DNA from 4 places in the Cytobacillus sp. FSL M8-0252 genome. Region 1 is predicted to be linked to each of the others. Evidence: riboswitches for the same ligand, from Rfam matches in the RefSeq annotation. Region 1 holds a riboswitch; each other region holds the start of a gene.
What was found. Region 1 has a riboswitch for thiamine pyrophosphate ahead of thiW (energy coupling factor transporter S component ThiW). Riboswitches for the same ligand answer to the same signal wherever they lie in the genome.
Positions count from the first base shown of each region.

Region 2: another riboswitch for thiamine pyrophosphate. It lies ahead of tenA (thiaminase II); the one in region 1 lies ahead of thiW (energy coupling factor transporter S component ThiW).
Region 3: another riboswitch for thiamine pyrophosphate. It lies ahead of thiT (energy-coupled thiamine transporter ThiT); the one in region 1 lies ahead of thiW (energy coupling factor transporter S component ThiW).
Region 4: another riboswitch for thiamine pyrophosphate. It lies ahead of MKX83_RS02140 (3-oxoacyl-ACP reductase); the one in region 1 lies ahead of thiW (energy coupling factor transporter S component ThiW).

Region 1 is NZ_JBBOWZ010000001.1:2,505,973-2,509,116, forward strand. It holds gene thiM (hydroxyethylthiazole kinase) at 1-563, opposite strand, end outside; gene thiD (bifunctional hydroxymethylpyrimidine kinase/phosphomethylpyrimidine kinase) at 563-1,369, opposite strand; gene thiW (energy coupling factor transporter S component ThiW) at 1,338-1,859, opposite strand; TPP riboswitch at 1,930-2,022, opposite strand; TPP riboswitch at 2,065-2,172, opposite strand; gene MKX83_RS12735 (shikimate kinase) at 2,299-2,805, shown strand; gene MKX83_RS12740 (hypothetical protein) at 2,855-3,144, opposite strand, start outside.
Region 2 is NZ_JBBOWZ010000001.1:2,702,692-2,705,835, reverse strand. It holds gene MKX83_RS13645 (GNAT family N-acetyltransferase) at 1-442, shown strand, start outside; gene trhA (PAQR family membrane homeostasis protein TrhA) at 565-1,200, opposite strand; TPP riboswitch at 1,537-1,646, shown strand; gene tenA (thiaminase II) at 1,769-2,458, shown strand; gene MKX83_RS13630 (MFS transporter) at 2,759-3,144, shown strand, end outside.
Region 3 is NZ_JBBOWZ010000001.1:337,488-340,631, forward strand. It holds gene MKX83_RS01775 (hypothetical protein) at 328-924, shown strand; gene thiT (energy-coupled thiamine transporter ThiT) at 1,335-1,913, opposite strand; TPP riboswitch at 2,018-2,122, opposite strand; gene MKX83_RS01785 (hypothetical protein) at 2,256-2,495, shown strand; gene MKX83_RS01790 (M23 family metallopeptidase) at 2,519-3,144, shown strand, end outside.
Region 4 is NZ_JBBOWZ010000001.1:407,262-410,405, forward strand. It holds gene MKX83_RS02130 (phasin family protein) at 1-263, shown strand, start outside; gene MKX83_RS02135 (glycosyltransferase) at 374-1,294, shown strand; TPP riboswitch at 1,380-1,481, shown strand; gene MKX83_RS02140 (3-oxoacyl-ACP reductase) at 1,574-2,329, shown strand; gene MKX83_RS02145 (IclR family transcriptional regulator) at 2,553-3,144, opposite strand, start outside.

The DNA.
Region 1 (3,144 bases):
TCTCCATTATCAATCACAACTAATTGCTTCCCATCTGTAATGACATCTTCTTTTCCACTAATAACAATGAGACAGTTTAGGACTTCAGCTGCCTCCTTTGCAAGTGCTTCAGGTGCTATTTCAATTGCCCCTGCATCAACACCACGCGTTTTTGTATTCTTACCAATAAGAGCAGAAACTTCAGAAGCATTGCCGCGAATAATGGACACTTTTATTGTGCTAATTAGCTCTTTTGCCTTATTTGTGCGATAAGTGGTTGCACCAACACCAACTGGATCAAATATTACTGGGACCCCTTTTTTATTGGCAGTTTGTCCCGCTTTAATCATTGCCGCAAACATCGCATCATTAATAGTACCAAAATTAATTACGAGCCCATCTGCCATCATAGCCATTTCTTCTACTTCTAAGAGTTGGGTGGCCATAACAGGTGAACCGCCCATTGCTAGGGTCACATTTGCACAATCATTAATAGTTACTGTATTTGTTAAATGATGAATGAGTGGGGTTTGTTCTTGTAACTGCTGAAAGACTCTCTCAACTGCTTCACTTGAAATCGCCATTATCTTTCCTCCATCTTTGCTTTGTTGTATAACTCATAAAAATGATTTGTAGGACCATGCCCATGACCGAGTGCTAGGCTATGCTCAATCGCTATGGAAATATAATTTTTCGCAGACTGTATGGCCTCAATAAGTTCTTCCCCTTTTGCTAACCCGGCAGCAATGGCAGATGATAGAGTACAACCTGTACCATGGGTGTTTTTTGTCTCTACTCTTCGACCATTAAACCAGTTGAAACTTTGTCCATCCCATAATAAGTCATTCGGTTCTCCTTCTAAATGTCCACCTTTTAATAAGACGGCTTTTGGCCCTAATTCATATAATTTTTTACAAGCTTGCTCCATATCATCAACCGTGCGAATTGTCATACCCGAAAGTACTTCAGCTTCAGGAATGTTTGGCGTAATTACAGTCGCAAGTGGTAACATTTTCGCTTTTAATGCTTCAATAGCTTGTTCCTTTAAAAGATGATGTCCACCTTTTGAAACCATAACAGGATCTAACACAATCACTTTTGGACTATAATGATTTAAACGGTCTGCGACGATTTTTACAGTCTCACTAGATGACAACATCCCGATTTTGACAGCATCAACTTGGATATCATCAAACACAGCTTCTATTTGGTCTTTTATAATATTGATTTCTATATCCTGTACCGAACGTACCTCTACTGTATTTTGAGCGGTAATCGCCGTAATGACGGACATGCCAAACACACCATTGGCGGAAAAAGTTTTAAGATCTGCTTGAATCCCAGCTCCTCCTCCTGAATCAGAACCTGCGATCGTTAATGCTGTTTTCATTGATGTAACCTCCAATAGCTTTATTCTTAATTAATACTCTTAATAAACCATATCCTAAAATTGCTCCAGTAAACGAGCTCACCATAAATGCTGGTAGGAATCCGAAAAGGGTTGCTTCTTGTCCTAAAAGTAATGTACTAATCGGATAAGTCGCTACTGCCCCTATCATTCCTGTTCCAACGACTTCACCTAGTGCTGAGAAGCCAATTTTTTTCGTTTTTTGATAAAGGAACCCTGCAAGTAATGCGCCAATCATACTCCCGGGATAGGCAAAAACACTTCCAGTCCCCATCATATTTCTCAATGTAGATGAAAGAAACGCTTGACTAACGGCATACCATGGTCCAAGAAGTACAGCAGATAATACATTCGCCAAGTGCTGAATCGGAAAAATTTTCGCTATTCCAATCGGAATAAAAATGAGACTACTCGACACAGTAGTGATGGCTGCAATCGTTGCCGTCATCGTCATTTTTTGGATTTTATTCAAAGACCTTTCCTCCTTTCGATAAAAATAAAAAAGCCGCTATTTTGAATAAGCGGCTTTGGTCATCATGATATGTATGACTCACTCGCTTCCCTACGCTAGTATTAACTAGATCAGGTTCAAAGGGTTCATCTCAGCCAAGTATTTGGCACCCCTAGCATTTATTCATATATAAAAAAATCCTCTACTTCCAAAAGGAAGCGAGGACGACTACATCGACACACTTCCCTCCACTGGTACAAACCAGATCAGGTTCAAAGGGTTTTGAACGGCATTCAATCTCAGCCTCTATGTGAAGGCACCCCCAGTGAAAACTTATAATATATGATGTCAATATAACATGAAATGATAGAAATGAAAATAAAAAACATTGGATAGAAACGATGTTGCGACATAAAACGTTATGATATGATATTTTATATAACATTCGGGAGGACAGTCTATGGAAGATAAGAGTATTGTACTTATTGGGTTTATGGGGGTCGGAAAGACATCCATAGGAACGGAATTAGCTAAGAAATTACATTGGGGTTTAATCGACACGGATGAACGCATTGAACAACAGTTTGGTATGTCAACTTCAAAAATTTTCCTTGATCATGGTGAAGAAGTTTTTCGAAAAGCTGAAAGCGAATTGATTGAACAACTATCTGCCGAAGAAAAACAGATTCTTTCATTAGGCGGCGGCGCCTTTTTAAACAGTAAGAACCGCGAAATTTGTTTACAAAACAGTACCGTTGTCCTTATCGAGCTCTCATGGGAAAATTGGCTCGATCGATACCCATTGATTAAAGATACAAGACCGAAATTGAATGGTCTTTCTACTGACGAAATGTATCATCTCTACAAAGAAAGACAAGCTCATTATCAACCATATCATCTAAAAATCAATGTTGACGGGAAAACAGCTGAAGAAGCTGCTGAATTGATTGTTAGTGGGATAGGATAAAGCTTGTGATGATTATGGTTATAGTTCATTAGAATGTTTCTTTTACTATCTAAGTAATTCGCATTATCCTAAACGAATTTATGAAAGCCGGGCACTCCCTTCCTCGGCTTTCATTTGTGTTTGGTTCTAAATAAATTGCTGAATAACTCCCTTTTTGTGAGGCGGTTATCTCTGGTTTTCTTTCTGAGTGACTTGCTAAACCCTTTTGCGAGGCGTTCATCTCTGGTTTTCTTTCTGAGTGACTTGCTAAACTTTTTTGCAGGGCACTCATCTCTGAATCTCCTTTTGAGGGACTTGCTAATCCCTTTTGCGGGGCGCTCATCTCTGATTCCCCTTCCG
Region 2 (3,144 bases), 200 kb from region 1:
TCTTCAATTTATCTATAAAGATAGAAAGAACGAAATCGTGGTTGAGGAAGTGACAAATGATAATTTAGGAGAATATCTACAATTGCAGAGAAACTTTGATCTAGATTATGGTGAGGAATATGTGAACCTTAATAGAAGCATGCATTCCTATCATCATAATGCAAAAGATACATTACAGTTACTCGCATATGATCATGGTGTGCCAGCAGGTTCATTACAAGTATTTTTTAATAAGTGTACAGCTGAAATTGATAATGTAGGTGTGTTACCAGCTCACCGATTAAAGGGGATTGCTGCAAGCTTGCAATATGAAGTAATGAAGCGATTTAGCAATCATAGGGTTATACTTGTAGCCGACAGCAATGACACGCCAAAGGATATGTATCGTAAACAAGGGTATAAAAAATTGAGCTTTCGCTATGAAGTAATGAAGTTATTATAAGTAGTAGTTTATTATTAATATAGAACAAGTAATGTGATAAAAACTCTACAAACTGATATTAATAAATCTGCAGGTGGTGAGAGTAGCCATCTGCAGATCATTTATAAAGAGGTAAATTTTGATCAAGGTAAAAGAGAGAGAACAGCAAAAAAATGCATAATCGAACCAGCAAGAACAAAAACATGCCACAATGCGTGATGGTACTTAAATCCTCTCCATACATAAAATATTGAACCAGCAGTGTATAGAACGCCACCGATAATGAGGAAAATCATTCCTTGTGTAGGTAAGTGTGTAACCAGAGGCTCCCAGGCAAATATAATTAGCCAGCCCATCAAAACATATAGTAATGTGGAGAAGACTAAAAACTTTTTAACAAAAAAACATTTGAAAACTGTTCCAGCAATTGCTAGCCCCCATACAAGACCAAATAAGGTCCATCCTAAGGTTCCTTTAACTGTTATAAATAGAAACGGTGTGAACGTTCCAGCAATAAAAAAGTAAATGGAAGAATGATCGAGAATCTCAAATACATCCTTTGCTTTTCCAGCAGGTAAACTATGTAGCAAAGTTGATGAGAAATATAAAATAACCATCGTTGTACCAAAAAGAACAAAGCTGACAATATGCCAAGCTGTTCCATATAAGGATGAGAAAACAGTTAAAATGACGAGAGCCGCAATACTTAATAGCGCACCGATTCCGTGTACGATCGCGTTGGCGATTTCTTCTCCCTTTGAAAAAATATGTGTTTCCAAGTAGTATTCACCCATTCTTTATCCAAAATCATAATTCTAGTATAAACATTTTTTTAGCTGATAAAAAGTCGTAAGCTTTCATTATAAAGAAAAACTTCACTAGGCGAAGAGGGTGGAGAGTGTAAATGCATGGAGAATATTTGGAGTTATCCATCCTTGAGTCAATGCCAATTTAAGCCGCGGTGTTAGATCAGTTGAAGTGTTTAGGTAACGACAGCATTCATCCAACTTGTTCATAATCGTTACTGAAAGAGAAGCTTGACATTGCTCAATTCCTAAACTTGCAGTTGACATTTATTGATAAGATGATAACATAACTTTGAAAGCATAATTGAATAAATCCACTAGGGGTGCCTTTAAAAGGCTGAGATTAAAGTGCAATAACTTTAAGACTCTTAGAACCTGATCTGGTTGATACCAGCGTAGGGAAGTGGCGTATATCAATTTAGTTAACGTTATAACTATAACTAAATGAATGATGTATACAGTAACCACTTTCTTATAGGAAGTGGTTTTTCGCTTTTCTGGATTTTTTATGCTCGATAAAAAAAGAGAAGAGGTAGAAATGATGACAACAAAAGAAACGTTTACACAATCGTTAAGGAAAGAAGTACATGATATATGGGAAGCGAATTTTGAACACCCTTTCGTTAAAGGAATTGCTAAGGGAGATTTACCAATTGAGTGTTTCCGCTTTTATGTGTTACAAGATTCTTACTATTTATCACATTTTGCTCGTGTGCAAGCAATCGCTGCTTCTAAAGCAGAGAATTTATATATGACCTCAAGAATGGCCTCGCATGCGCAAGGTACCTATGAAGCTGAACTAGGGTTACATAACAAATTTATGGAGGTATTAAAAGTTTCTGAAGAAGAGTTAAACCAGTTTAGACCCGCTCCTACTGCCTATGCATATACATCCCATTTATATCGTGTAGCAGAGACAGGCACAGTTGGCGAGGTCATCGCTAGTTTGCTTCCGTGTTATTGGATTTATTATGATATTGGGCAGAGCTTTAAAGGGGCAAAACCAAAAGAAGAAATCTATCGTACCTGGATTGATACATACGGTGGAGAATGGTTTGTTAAACTTGTACTGGAACAAATTCATCATCTTGATCGGCTTGCTGAAATTGCATCTGAAACAGAAAAAGAAAAAATGAAAATGGCATTTACCATTAGCTGTCAATATGAGTTAGCTTTTTGGGAAATGGCTTATACCCAAGAAAAGTGGTTAAGTGATAAAACATATGCATAAAACTTCATAAATGAAAGCGGGAATAGTGTTAACAGAATAAGGTTAGTTCATACTAACTCAATTCTGTTAACATCATACCCTTTATAATCGTTGTAATATCAGGTTTGTTATGCAATTAAGACAGTTTGCCATATCGGATTTTCCTAAAAAAGAAGTTAGATCTTCACCAACTACTCATCTAGTCAATAGAAATGACTTCTACTTCTCCACCCTCATAGACATATAAACTTCCTATATATATATAAAGACAATAAGCGTATAATGAGAGACGAATGTTAAATTGAGGAAGGCGTTTAAATAATGAATAAACAACAAAGTAAGTACAGATGGGTTGTATTTGGTGTTTTACTTTTAGCCTATTTATTTATGGTTAGTCAAAGAACAGCACCTGGTTTAATTACTGATCAATTAATGGAAGAATTTCATTTAACTGCAGCAACGATTGGGCTGATAACGAGTATTCAATTTTTTGCTTATGCTGGATTGCAAATTCCCATCGGATTATTCTCTGATAGATTTGGTCCAAATGTATTTCTAGTCGCTGGAACGCTGCTAAACGGACTAGGTACCATCCTCTATAGTTCGGTAGATAATAGTTATATGCTTATCTTTGCTAGGCTATTATGTGGAATTGGCGATGCTACTATTTGGGTCAATTTAGTTCTTGTATTGAGCATTTGGTTCAA
Region 3 (3,144 bases), 2.2 Mb from region 1:
TGGAGATAGAGATTATTTCTTGTTATTGCATAGAAGTTATGCGAGTGGATAAATATGTAAATGATAATTACAATGTTCAATTATATCCTTATTTTCAATAACATGGACCCTCTGGTGGCATGACTACAGAGGAAAGAGCCAGCAGTATCTAGGCGTGTGTGCTATACAATCTCCACATAAACTTGGGCGGTGGTATCTTTTAAATATGTGTCAGCTTCATCCAATCAATACGGTAATTCTTAAATGAGCGTTTATAGTTAAGACTGAACGCAAATGATGTTTACGCGCAAAAGAGAGAAGAGGAAGTCAGAGAACTGCGCGTAAATCGTGTATACGCGCAAAAGAGAAAAGAGGAAGTCAGAGAACTGCGCGCAAATCGTGTATACGCGCAAAAGAGAGAAGAGGAAGTCAGGGAACTGCGCGCAAATTGTGTTTACGCGCAAAAGAGAGCAGGGGAAGTCAGGGAACTGCGCGCAAATCGTGTTTATGCGCAAAAGAGAGAAGAGGAAGTCAGGGAACTGCGCGCAAATTGTGTTTACGCGCAAAAGAGAGAAGGGGGAAGTCAGGGAACTGCGCGCAAATCGTGTATACGCGCAAAAGAGAAAAGAGGAAGTCAGAGAACTGCGCGCAAATCGTGTATACGCGCAAAAGAGAGCAGGGGAAGTCAGGGAACTGCGCGCAAATCGTGTTTATGCGCAAAAGAGAAAAGAGGAAGTCAGAGAACTGCGCGCAAATCGTGTATACGCGCAAAAGAGAGAAGAGGAAGTCAGAGAACTGCGCGCAAATCGTGTTTATGCGCAAAAGAGAGCAGGGGAAGTCAGGGAACTGCGCGTAAATCGTGTATACGCGCAAAAGAGAGAAGAGGAAGTCAGGGAACTGCGCGCAAATTGTGTTTACGCGCAAAAGAGAGAAGGGGAAGGTTGAGAACTGCGCACGATCGTGTTTACGTACAAAAATCACAAGAAAGAAAACAGATGATGTTGGTTTAAACTACCGTAGATAATAGTTGTTGCAAGTTCATAAATAATCAAGATTGTTCATCGTTAGATTGACATTGACGGAAGAAAAGTGCTGCTAAAAAAAGTAAGGATAAAGATGTGTCTACTCCCCCTCTCAGAAATCCAAAAAGAAAACTGCCGGTCTCAAGGAGAAAATAGAAGAGAAGATGTTGGTTTGTCTAGCTGCTTTTGGCGCTTTCATTTTGCATGGTTACCTTATGGATATCACGCCGATGTACATGTCACCCTGATTCCACAGTTCATTCATCGTGCGAAAATCCCCCAAAACGTTGACTTGAAAAAAAGGCCCTGCGTTCCCCCAGAGCCTTTAGATGATTAATATGCTTTTTTCAGAAGGACCTTATTGGCTGTTGTGTAAAGCATGACAACGACTAAGGCACATACGATAAAGGTAGGTAGCATATATGTTCCGTTATATACGAGTGAGTAAAGTGCGACAGGTTGATCTGCCGGAGCATAGGCACCAAATAGGATAATGCCTGATAAATAATGGCATAAGAAGCGTAAGAAACTTCCTAAGAAAACGCCACTAATAACATACATGTTTGCTTTGGCAAATTGGCCGTCTTGATAATTTTGCACAACTTTATTCATATAGATGCCTGCGAGTCCGACAACAGCAAAGGCTACGAAATAGTCAATGATCCAAGAGGCGAAATGAAAAGGAACAGCTCCTGTTAAGATTTGAAGTCCTCCTAATAGTAAGCCCGTTAAGACGCCGCCTTTAACACCCCAACGAAAGGCCATTAAGAAAACCGGTACCATAGCAAGTGAGATGGACCCACCTTGTGGCCAAAATCTCCCCATCAGTAAGCCTGATAAGAAATCAAGTAATAATGCCAAAGCTGCAAATATAGCAATTTCCACCATAAAAAGTGTTTTATTTTGTTTCATGTTTTTCCTCCTTCTCCGAAAAGAGAAGCGAACGAGTAAACCTGTATTACTTTTTTGTCATGAAAAAAAGCAATACATAGGCGGTGATGGATGCCTAGTATTGCTCATATCCAAAACCACGATCCCTACGCTAGCATTATCTAACAGGTTCTTAGGGTCAGAACGAACTCGCTCACTCTCAGCCATATTAGGCTCCCCTTGTGGAAGTATTAAATTTATCCTCGGTTAGAATATACTATGACTTTCATCAGAATTTAAGAATCTTTTTTTGGTAGTAAAAAAACAGATTATTTGTGAAACTTATTCCCTAGATAGTCGTAGAATAATCAAGGAGTGATTGATATGAAGAAGGTTTTTGAAGTAAACCATCATGGAAATCATATATTAATCGAAAATTATTGGATTAACGGAGAAAAGTTGTATGTAAATGGTGAATTACAGGATGAAAATTTAGGTCTAGCATTAAGAGGGGATTTGAAAGGTAAGTTAGAAGATTCAAGTGAAATTAAAGTAACTATTGGCGGTTTCTTTACTATTAATTGCAAAATATTTCTTGAGAATCGTTTAATTTTTTCATCTTAATAAAACTTACGGGGGTAGAGGGTATGGTAGGGTCAATAGATCCTGATAGGTTTATAGATCATTGGTTAAGAGAAGATTTTAAAACAATTTATGAAGCAACTTCAAAAGTGTTTCAAGGAATGGTTTCATTATCGGCATTTATTGAGATGAGCGCAGCTTTTAATGAAGGTGTGCGTAGTTATCATCTTACGTCACGGACGGATGTCTTAGGCATTGGTCAGTTCGTATGGGTAGATAACTCAAAAGCAAAAGCAGTTGTGGTTGGATTCGATGATAAATATACAATTGTCAGTTTCTATTTGAAACCCTACTTTGTCTTTCCAGAAACAGATAAGATTTATACAAAGAATGAATACATTATGCCAGTGATGGATGATTGGTTTGTTTTCTGGGGTGGCACAAATGAATTTATTAATTACCATTACGTATATGAACATCAAAGGTACGCGTATGATCTATTAAAGGTGAAGGATGGCTCTACATATAATGGTAGACCTGAAAAAAATGAGAGTTATTACGCATTTGCAGAGGAAGTTATCGCCCCTCAAAATGGCAAAGTAATAAAAGTGGTTGATGGTCTCGATGATAATATTCCAGGGCAGATGGATGAAGAACACCCCCCAGGCAACTATATTGTGATAGAGCATGC
Region 4 (3,144 bases), 2.1 Mb from region 1:
CAATAAAACAAGGGATGATGTTAGGGTTAGGTTTAGCAGCAGCAGGGAAAGAGCGTGCACAAGAAATGATGGATGAGTTAGTGAAAAGAGGAGAGTTAACAAAACAGGAAGCGAAGGATTTTATGCAGGAGGTAAGGGCGAAAGGCCAAGAGAAGCAAACGCAGATAGACGACAAAGCCCATCAACGAATGACTAGTTTATTGCATGATTTGAATATCGCTACAAAGGATGATGTCTTAAGATTGAGGATGAAGGTGCCATAACAGACGAAGAAAAGGCCGTTCAAACCGAGGCCTTTATTCAACAGTTACAAACTCCAGGTGTTTATGAAGTAGGAGGATTAGGTGCGTGCACGCTAATTAGCAGGAAGGCTTTGTTAGCAGGTATTCATTTTAGTAAAATTAAAAATCTCAGTTTTTGGGGAGAAGATCGACATTTTTGTGTGAGAGCTGTGGCATTAGGACTGGATCTACATGTAGACACACATACACATCTGCCAGCTTATCATATTTATCGTTCTTCTGACCTTACAGGCATACCCGCATTTAAAGAAAAATGTCAGTATGCTTATAGCGAACTACCTATTTATCCAGAAAAAGCAGAAAGCCATCAAATTCGCTTATCGATGATTGTGAAGAATGAAGAAGGTCGTTATTTACAAACGATGTTAAAGAAAGTAAAGCCATTTATCGATGAAGCTGTGATTATAGATGATGCTAGTACTGATCAGACTATATCGATTTTCTTGCAAGAACTAAAAGGTATGCCAATTAAATTGGTCAAGAATGCAAGCTCCCAGTTTGCCAATGAAGTGGAACTAAGAAAACAACAGTGGTTAGAAGCAACGAATGGTTTTTTAGGTTGGGTATTAAATCTTGACGCAGATGAATGGTTTGAGGAGAGTTTTATTGATTATATTGATGACTTTGTTAAACAGGATACTATCGACCTGTACTGTTTTAGACTGTATGATATGTGGGATGAAGACCATTATCGTGAAGATGAATACTGGCAAGCACATTTCTTATACCGTCCATTTCTAGCAAGAGTTAGATCAACCTTTCAGCCTGTCTGGAAAGAAACACCACAGCATTGTGGGAGATTTCCAGAAAACATCTTCCAACTTACCCACAGTTTATCCACAATACGAGTCAAGCATTTAGGCTGGGCAAAAGAAAAAGATCGATTAGAAAAATATGAGAGATATAAGCTGCTTGACCCGAATAGCCTCTACGGTAATGAGAAACAATATGAATCGATTCTAGATAAGAATCCCCGTTTAAAACAATGGTGAGAAACATAAAGCAAATGGTCAGTTTCGAAATGAACTTCGATTCATAGCTAGGAAACTATTTGTATGCTAAACTAAAAATAATTAAAAATTGTTGCAGGGGGACTCAGAAAATGAGTTGAGAAGGTTAAAACCTGACCCTTAGAACCTGTTCGTTAAGACGATCGTAGGGAGCATCTTCCAACTATATGCATATGTATGGTAGGCTCTCCATTTTCGGGGAGCCTTTTGTTTTGTTTCCCTGAACATTTTTAATTACATCTATTGAAAAGAGGGAATAGCGTGAGAGAAGAAGTCGTGTTAGTAACAGGAGCAAGTCGTGGATTAGGAGCTGCAATTGCTGAAAAGTTTGGTAAGGAGGGCTACAAAGTAGTCGTTAATTATTTTAATAATAAAGAAAAAGCAGATGCAGTAGTTGAAAAAATCGGACAAGATCGTGCATTGGCTATCCAAGCTGATGTAAGAGATCATCAAGCAGTAAAAGCAATGGTAGCAGACACAATTGCTCATTTTGGTCGCTTGGATATCGTTGTAAATAATGCATTAGTTCAATTTAAATTTGATCCTGTGGCACAGGCGAAAGTAGAGGAATTATCTTGGGCTAGCTATCAAACCCAGTTTGAAGGCGCGATAAAAGCAAGCTTAAATGTTGTTCAATCTGCTCTTCCGGCTCTAAAGGATTCACAGCAAGCCCGTGTGATTGGTATTGGCACGAATCTTTACCAGAACCCAGTCGTTGCCTACCATGAATATACAACAGCCAAAGCGGCATTAATTGGCTTTACACGCAATATGGCCAAAGAGCTCGGACAGTATGATATTAATGTGAATATGGTTTCCGGTGGATTATTAGAAACAACGGATGCAAGTGCTGTTACTACCCCTGAGGTATTTGCGATTGTGGCTGATAACTCTGCTATCCGCCGTGTGACAAAACCAGAAGACGTAGCAGAAGCCGTTGTTTTCTTAGCCTCTCCAGGCGCTAGAGCGATTACGGGACAAAATCTAGTCGTTGATCATGGATTGACGATGAACTAAGATAAAAAAGGTCGTCATCTTTGTTTATGGCGGCCTTTTTCAATAAAATGGACTTATTTTGTAGGTTGATAAATCAGTAAAGAGCTTATATCAGCAAATGTGAGACTAAGTCGAAGCTAAACTCCAATTTATTCGCAGAAAAGGATATTTTTAAAATAACAACTTAATTTTCTCACTAGTATTTTATTCTACTAGATGTTAAAACGGTCGATTGAACGTTCAATCAGTATTGTTCAATTTTTCCTTGTTTATATCGATAGCCAAACATAGAAGATGCTTGTAGGTGAAACTTCAGCAGTTGCTTGCTCATCGGATCCGATGCTTCCTTAGGCATCTTATCGTTAAATCCAACAACTGTCACTGCACCGAGTAATTGATTCTGGTAGTCTAGCAAAGGGACGGAAGCCGAAGAAATCGATGGAATTAAAGGTTCGGTAGCGAAGGAGATTTTCGATTGTTGAATCATTTGCCATTCTGCGTTATCGATCGCTTCCCCGTCTCCTAGCCAATCTTTTGTCAGTACTGGGTTTAAGAAACTTAAGAAAATCTTCCCTGCGGCAGATGTTGGTGGTAAGCTTCCGCCTAGTTGTGTACCAATATGAAGTGGTTCATTCGAATGACAAATCTTTGTCGTAATAGGTCCGTTGTTTGTCCATAATGAAAACGAAACGGTGCAGGAAGTAAGCGAAGAAAGTTCCTGCATATACGGAGTGATTGCATCGGCAATATCACGACTACCAAAGGCGGCTGTACCATATTGAATCAATTTGCTTCCAAGATAATACAGGTTTGTCCCTTTTTCACGATAGAGCATG